Regions from separate parts of the Streptomyces sp. NPDC029296 genome, predicted to be linked through region 1. Evidence: riboswitches for the same ligand, from Rfam matches in the RefSeq annotation. Region 1 holds a riboswitch; the other holds the start of a gene.
What was found. A riboswitch is a leader RNA that binds a small molecule or an ion and turns the genes downstream of it on or off. The one in region 1 is predicted to bind ZMP and ZTP.

Region 1 (3,387 bases):
CCCGTGTGGCCGCGAGGGGTTGCAGATACACGCCCAGGCTGGGCAGCCGCAGCCCCTCGGCGAGCGTGTGCCCGAGCGGTGCCACCGAGGCGGACAGCAGCAGCACCTCGCTGTCCCGCGCCGCGTCGAGCAGGTCCTCGGTCATCCGTCCCACCAGACGCCGGGCCAGCTCCACCACCCGCAGCAACTTTCCGGGCCCGCCGGCGCTGCGGTGCAGGCCCCGGCCGCGCGGTGACTCCAGTTCCGCCCGCGGATCCACCGGCAGCGCGTGGAACCGCACCCCCGACCCCGCCACCAGCGGCTCGAAGCGGCCGTGGGTGACCAGCGTGACCTCGTGCCCGGCCAGCGCCAGCCGGTGCCCGAGCCCGGTGTAGGGGGCCGCGTCGCCCCGGGACCCCGCCGTCATGATCGCAACGCGCACGACGGCCAGTATGACCGCTCCCGCCGCTCCGGCACCCGTGCGCCCGCGTGATTGTCCGGTACGCGTTCCCGCACCGGCTTCGGGGCGACCGTCCGTCCGCGTCGGCGGGCGGCCGACGACGCCGTCCGCGTCACGGCCGCCGGCGGGGCGCGGGCCGGAACGTGACAGGCCACCGGACGCGGGCCCGGCGACCGGCACCCGGCCCCGGGCGGCCCGGGACCGGCTGCGGGGACGGCGGCGAGGGAACTCGGCGGGCGCCGCTGCCCGACGCGCGCCCCGGTACCGCCCCCGGCCCGGGGACCCTCGGTGCCCCGGCCGTCCGCCGGCCCCGGCTCCTCACCCGGGCCGTCACCGAGTACGGCGCCGGACGCGTGCCGCCGCCCCTACGCCCCGAGCTGCCGGGCGGCGGCCGTCACCGTCTGCTCCAGGAGCGTGGCGATCGTCATCGGGCCGACGCCGCCCGGCACCGGCGTGATCAGCGAGGCCCGCTCCACGGCCGAGTCGAAGTCGACGTCGCCCACGTTCCCCGGGTTGTAGCCCGCGTCGATCACGACCGCGCCCGGCTTGACGTCCTGCCCGCGGATCAGCCGCGGCCGGCCCACCGCGGCCACGACGATGTCGGCCTCGCGGACCGCCGCCGACAGGTCCCGGGTGCGCGAGTGGCAGTACGTCACGGTCGCGTCCCGCGCCAGCAGCAGCATGCCCACCGGCTTGCCGAGGATCGCGCTGCGGCCCACCACCACGGCCCGCTTCCCGGCCGGGTCGACGCCGTACTCGTCCAGCAGCCGCACGATGCCGCCCGGCGTGCAGGAGACGAAGCCCGGCAGCCCGAAGCTCATCGTGGCGAACGAGGCGAACGTGACACCGTCCACGTCCTTCTCCGGCGCGATCGCCTCGAACGCGGCCCGCTCGTCGACGTGGTCGCCCACCGGATGCTGGAGCAGGATGCCGTGCACGTCCGGGTCGGCCGACAACTCCCGGAGCGTGCCGACGAGTCCGTCCGTCGTGGTGGTGGCCGGCAGCGCGATGTGCCGGGAGGTGATGCCGGCCTCGCGGCAGCGGTTCTGCTTCATGCGGACGTAGGTCACGGACGCCGGGTCCTCGCCGACCAGCACGGTCGCGAGACACGGCGCGGTGCCGGTGCGCGCGGTGAGGCCGGCGGCCCGGTGCGCGGTCTCCCGCACGATGCGGCGGGCGAGCGCGGTGCCGTCCATCAGACGGGCGGCCTGGGTCTGGGTCATGCTGCACACTCCTGGGCTGGTCGACTCTTCTCGCCCAGGCGCGCGGCTGCCTCCACGGGCCGCTCCCCGGTGGTACTCCACCTCAGCGCCAGTCACGGCCCGCGTACAGCGTAACCGAGCGTGTGTACGCCCCTTGGACCACCCTTCCTCCGGTGCCGGGCCCGGTCGTCTAGTCGTCCCAGGCCTGGACGACGAGCTGGTCGGCGATCCTGCCGTCCCGCAGCGTGAGCATCGACTCGGCCAGGACCCGGGTGCCGTCCGCGTACTCGCAGGACTCGGTGTAGGCGGCGTGGTCACCCTGGATGACGCACCGCTCCAGCCGGTGCGTCATGTCGCGGTGGTAGACGTCGTCCAGCAGCTCGGCGATCTGCGTCCGGCCGCGCAGCACCGTGGGACGACTGGGCTGGTGGTCGCGGTCCACGATGCGGATCCGCGCGTCGTCCGCGTAGAGCGACAGAAGCGTGTTGCCGGTGTCGCCCTCGATGCCCCGGCGCAGTGTCTCGGTGTCGAAGGCGGAGCCTGTCGTGCCGGCCATGGTGACCTCCTTCGGGCGCCCGCGGCCCGGCATCGAGCGGGCCGCACGGGTCCCCCTCACGAGACTCCTCCGTCCCGGCGGCCCCGGCAAGCGCGGCCGGTACGCTCCACCTCACGGGTGAGCCGGCCCCGCGGCCCGTGTCCGGCCCGGGCCCCGGGCCGTTGCCGAGGGCATGATCTCCACACGACGTATCGCCGCCGTCGTCGGTCTGGCCGCCGGCCGCGCCGCGGCCCAGGCGGACGCGGCGAACACCGGCGTGCCCGTCATCGGAAAGCTCGGCGCCCTGTCCGCGCTGGACTCGCTCACGGCCGGTGGCATCCCGGCCCCGCACCGGGACCGGGTGGCGAAGGTCAGCGACCAGGTGCAGGAGCTGAAGCACCTGCGCGACTGAACCAGCTGCACCAGCTGGAGCAGGTCATCGCTCCCGCGGCGCCCGTGCTCGGGCCGGTGAACGCCGTCCCCGTCCGCCTCCGCCGACCTCCCGGCCCGCGTCGCGGCCGACGGCGGCCGGCGGGATCCGCGATCATGTGCGTGATCCGTCCCGCTACCGTTCGGTCGCGTCGTAGGGTCGTCGGCGAAGGCATTCGATGAAGGGACAGGCCATGGCGCAGGAAGTACGCGGCGTGATCGCACCGGGCAAGGACGAGCCCGTGCGGATCGAGACGATCGTGGTGCCGGACCCGGGGCCCGGTGAGGCCGTCGTACGCGTCCAGGCCTGCGGTGTCTGCCACACCGATCTGCACTACAAGCAGGGCGGCATCTCCGACGACTTCCCCTTCCTGCTCGGCCACGAGGCCGCCGGCGTCGTGGAGTCGGTCGGCGAGGGCGTCACCGACGTCGCCCCCGGGGACTTCGTCATCCTCAACTGGCGCGCGGTGTGCGGGCAGTGCCGGGCCTGCCTGCGCGGCCGGCCCTGGTACTGCTTCGACACCCACAACGCCCGGCAGAAGATGACCCTCGCCGCGACCGGCCAGGAACTGTCGCCGGCGCTCGGCATCGGCGCCTTCGCCGAGAAGACCCTCGTCGCGGCCGGCCAGTGCACCAAGGTCGACCCGGCCGTCTCCCCGGCGGTCGCGGGCCTGCTCGGCTGCGGGGTGATGGCCGGCATCGGCGCCGCCATCAACACCGGGAACGTCGGCCGCGGCGACTCGGTCGCCGTGATCGGCTGCGGCGGTGTCGGCGGCGCGGCC
Region 2 (3,387 bases), on a different contig from region 1:
GATCGCGTGCAGGTCGACGACCATGTAGAAGGCGTCGTGGGACTCCTGCAGGGCCACCCACTGGCGGACGGCGCCGAGGTAGTTGCCGAGGTGGAACGAGCCAGCCGTGGGCTGGATGCCGGAGAGCACGCGAGGTCGGTCAGCCATGCCTTTATTGTCGCAGAGGCACGGGGCGGGTTCGGCGGGTGGGGAACCGGGGGCCGGTGGGGGCCGGTCGCGCCCGGGCGGCGGAGCCGCGTGCCGCATGCGGCCCCGCGCCCTCGCGGGGTGATTCAGCCGAGGTCGACTTCCGGGTAGAGGGGGAAGCCCGCGACCAGGTCCGTGGCGCGCCCGGCGATCTCCTGGGCGACCTTCTCGTCCAGGACGTGGCTCGCCTTGGAGGGGGCGCCGGACTTGGTGGTGCCCGCCTCGGTGGTGGTCAGGACGCGGTCGATGAGGGCCGCCACCTCGTCCATCTCCGCCGTGCCGAGGCCGCGGGTGGTCAGCGCGGGGGTGCCGACGCGGATGCCGGAGGTGTACCAGGCGCCGTTCGGGTCGGCCGGGATGGCGTTGCGGTTGGTGACGATGCCCGAGTCGAGCAGGGCCGCCTCGGCCTGGCGGCCGGTGAGGCCGTAGGACGTGGCGACGTCGATCAGGTTGAGGTGGTTGTCCGTGCCGCCGGTGACGAGGGTGGCGCCCCGGCGCATCAGGCCCTCGGCGAGAGCGCGGGAGTTGTCGACGATGCGCTGGGCGTAGTCCTGGAAGGCGGGCTGCCGGGCCTCGGCGAGGGCGACGGCCTTGGCGGCCATGACGTGCGGGAGCGGGCCGCCGAGGACCATCGGGCAGCCGCGGTCCACCTGGTCCTTGAGGGAGTCGTCGCACAGCACCATGCCGCCGCGCGGGCCGCGCAGGGACTTGTGGGTGGTGGTGGTGACGATCTGGGCGTGCGGGACCGGGTCGAAGTCGCCGGTGAGGACCTTGCCGGCGACCAGGCCGGCGAAGTGGGCCATGTCGACCATGAGGGTGGCGCCGACCTCGTCGGCGATCTCGCGCATGATCCGGAAGTTCACCAGACGGGGGTACGCGGAGTAGCCCGCGACGATGATCAGCGGCTTGAACTCGCGGGCCTGGGCGCGCAGCGCGTCGTAGTCGATCAGGCCGGTGGCGGGGTCGGTGCCGTAGGAGCGCTGGTCGAACATCTTGCCGGAGATGTTCGGGCGGAAGCCGTGGGTGAGGTGGCCGCCGGCGTCCAGGGACATGCCGAGCATGCGCTGGTTGCCGAAGGCCTGGCGCAGCTCGGCCCAGTCGGCGTCGGTGAGGTCGTTGACCTGGCGGGCGCCGGCCTTCTCCAGGAAGGGGACCTCGACGCGGTCGGCGAGGACGGCCCAGAAGGCGACGAGGTTGGCGTCGATGCCGGAGTGCGGCTGGACGTAGGCGTGGCGGGCGCCGAAGAGTTCGCGGGCGTGTTCGGCGGCGAGGGCCTCGACGGTGTCGACGTTGCGGCAGCCGGCGTAGAAGCGGCGGCCGATGGTGCCCTCGGCGTACTTGTCGCTGAACCAGTTGCCCATCGCGAGCAGGGTCGCCGGGGAGGCGTAGTTCTCCGAGGCGATCAGTTTGAGCATTCCGCGCTGGTCGGCGACCTCCTGGCCGATGGCGTCGGCGACGCGCGGCTCCACGGCGCGGACGACGTCGAGGGCGGCGCGGAAGGCGGTGGACTCGGTGGAGAGGGGGGCGGCGTTCTCGGGCATCGGGGACCTCCGGACGATGTGCGTACAGCGTTCACGTTCGGCCCAGGCGCACGGCACTCTTACCGCTCGGGCCGCTCCCTGATGGTCCGTCCCATCCCAGCGCGCCAGTCACGGCCCGGCTCTCAGCCTACCGGGCGCGCCGGGCGGGGAAGATCCCGCGTCCACCATGCGAGCGGGGTTAAGAAGGAGGTCATCGTCGTATCCGGACCGATCCGGGAGAGTCCGTGACCACTGCCGAAGAAGACCTCATCGCCCTCGCCGACGCGCACTGCGCGCCCACCTACGATCCGCTGCCGGTGGTGCTCGCCACGGGTGAGGGGGCGTGGGTGACGGACGTGGCGGGGCGGCGGTACCTGGACCTGCTGGCCGGTTACTCGGCGCTCAACTTCGGGCACGGCCATCCGCGGCTGGTCGAGGCGGCCCGGCGGCAGCTGGAGCGGCTGACGCTGACCTCCCGCGCCTTCCACCACGACCGGTTCGGGGCGTTCTGCGCCCGGCTGGCCGAGCTGTGCGGGATGGAGATGGTGCTGCCGGTGAACACGGGCGCCGAGGCGGTGGAGAGCGCGGTCAAGGCGGCCCGGAAGTGGGGGTACCGGGTGAAGGGGGTGCCCGCGGAGATGGCGAAGGTCGTCGTGGCGGGCGGCAACTTCCACGGCCGTACGACGACCATCATCAGCTTCTCCACGGACTCCGAGGCGCGGGCGGACTTCGGGCCGTACACCCCGGGGTTCGAGATCGTGCCGTACGGGGATCTGACCGCGATGCGGGCGGCGCTGACGGAGAACACGGTGGCGGTGCTGCTGGAGCCGGTGCAGGGCGAGGCGGGGGTGATCGTGCCGCCGGCCGGCTATCTGGCGGGGGTGCGGGAGCTGACCCGGGAGCGGAACGTCCTCTTCGTCGCCGACGAGGTCCAGTCCGGGCTGGGCCGGACCGGGCGGACCTTCGCGTGCGAGCACGAGGGGGTCGTGCCGGACGCGTATGTGCTGGGCAAGGCGCTGGGCGGCGGGATCGTGCCGGTGTCGGCGGTGGTGTCGAGCGCGGCGGTGCTCGGGGTGTTCCGGCCGGGCGAGCACGGGTCGACGTTCGGCGGGAATCCGCTGGCCTGCGCGGTGGCGCTGGAGGTGATCGCGTTGCTGCGGACCGGGGAGTACCAGGAGCGGGCGGCCCGGCTGGGCGAGCGGCTGCACCGGCTGCTGGGCGAGCTGCCGGGCACGGGCCGCGTGACGGCGGTGCGGGGGCGGGGGCTGTGGGCCGGGGTGGACGTCTCCCCCACGGTGGGCACCGGGCGCCGGATCGCCGAGCGGCTGCTGGCCCGTGGGGTCCTGGTCAAGGAGACCCACGGGTCGACGGTCCGTCTCGCGCCTCCGCTGGTGATCGGCGAGGAGGACCTGGAGTGGGGGGTGGAGCAGCTGCGGGCGGTGCTGTCCGGGGCGTGATCAGCGCAGGGGGAGGTCGATGCCATGCTCGGCGGCGGGCCGGGGCCCGAGGATGCGGCGGTCGGATTCCCCGATGGCCACGTCGTTGATACTGGCCTCACGGCGGCGCATCAGGCCGTGCTCGTCGAACTCCCACAGTTCGTTGCCGTAGGAGCGCCACCACTGGCCGTCGCTGTCGCGGCACTCGTACTGGAAGCGGACGGCGATGCGGTCGTCGTGGAAGC

Region 2: linked by a shared signal. The riboswitch ahead of ACZ4W9_RS34660 (glycine hydroxymethyltransferase) and the one ahead of ACZ4W9_RS18915 (bifunctional 5,10-methylenetetrahydrofolate dehydrogenase/5,10-methenyltetrahydrofolate cyclohydrolase) in region 1 are both predicted to bind ZMP and ZTP.

What each region holds. Positions count from the first base shown of each region.
Region 1 is NZ_JBVHXT010000020.1:14,659-18,045, forward strand. Features, by position in the region: gene ACZ4W9_RS18910 (glycosyltransferase) at 1-406, opposite strand, end outside; gene ACZ4W9_RS18915 (bifunctional 5,10-methylenetetrahydrofolate dehydrogenase/5,10-methenyltetrahydrofolate cyclohydrolase) at 805-1,662, opposite strand; ZMP/ZTP riboswitch at 1,688-1,768, opposite strand; gene ACZ4W9_RS18920 (nuclear transport factor 2 family protein) at 1,832-2,197, opposite strand; gene ACZ4W9_RS18925 (hypothetical protein) at 2,370-2,588, shown strand; gene ACZ4W9_RS18930 (S-(hydroxymethyl)mycothiol dehydrogenase) at 2,800-3,387, shown strand, end outside.
Region 2 is NZ_JBVHXT010000052.1:30,223-33,609, forward strand. Features, by position in the region: gene trpS (tryptophan--tRNA ligase) at 1-147, opposite strand, end outside; gene ACZ4W9_RS34660 (glycine hydroxymethyltransferase) at 273-1,727, opposite strand; ZMP/ZTP riboswitch at 1,761-1,849, opposite strand; gene rocD (ornithine--oxo-acid transaminase) at 1,952-3,163, shown strand; gene ACZ4W9_RS34670 (nuclear transport factor 2 family protein) at 3,164-3,387, opposite strand, start outside.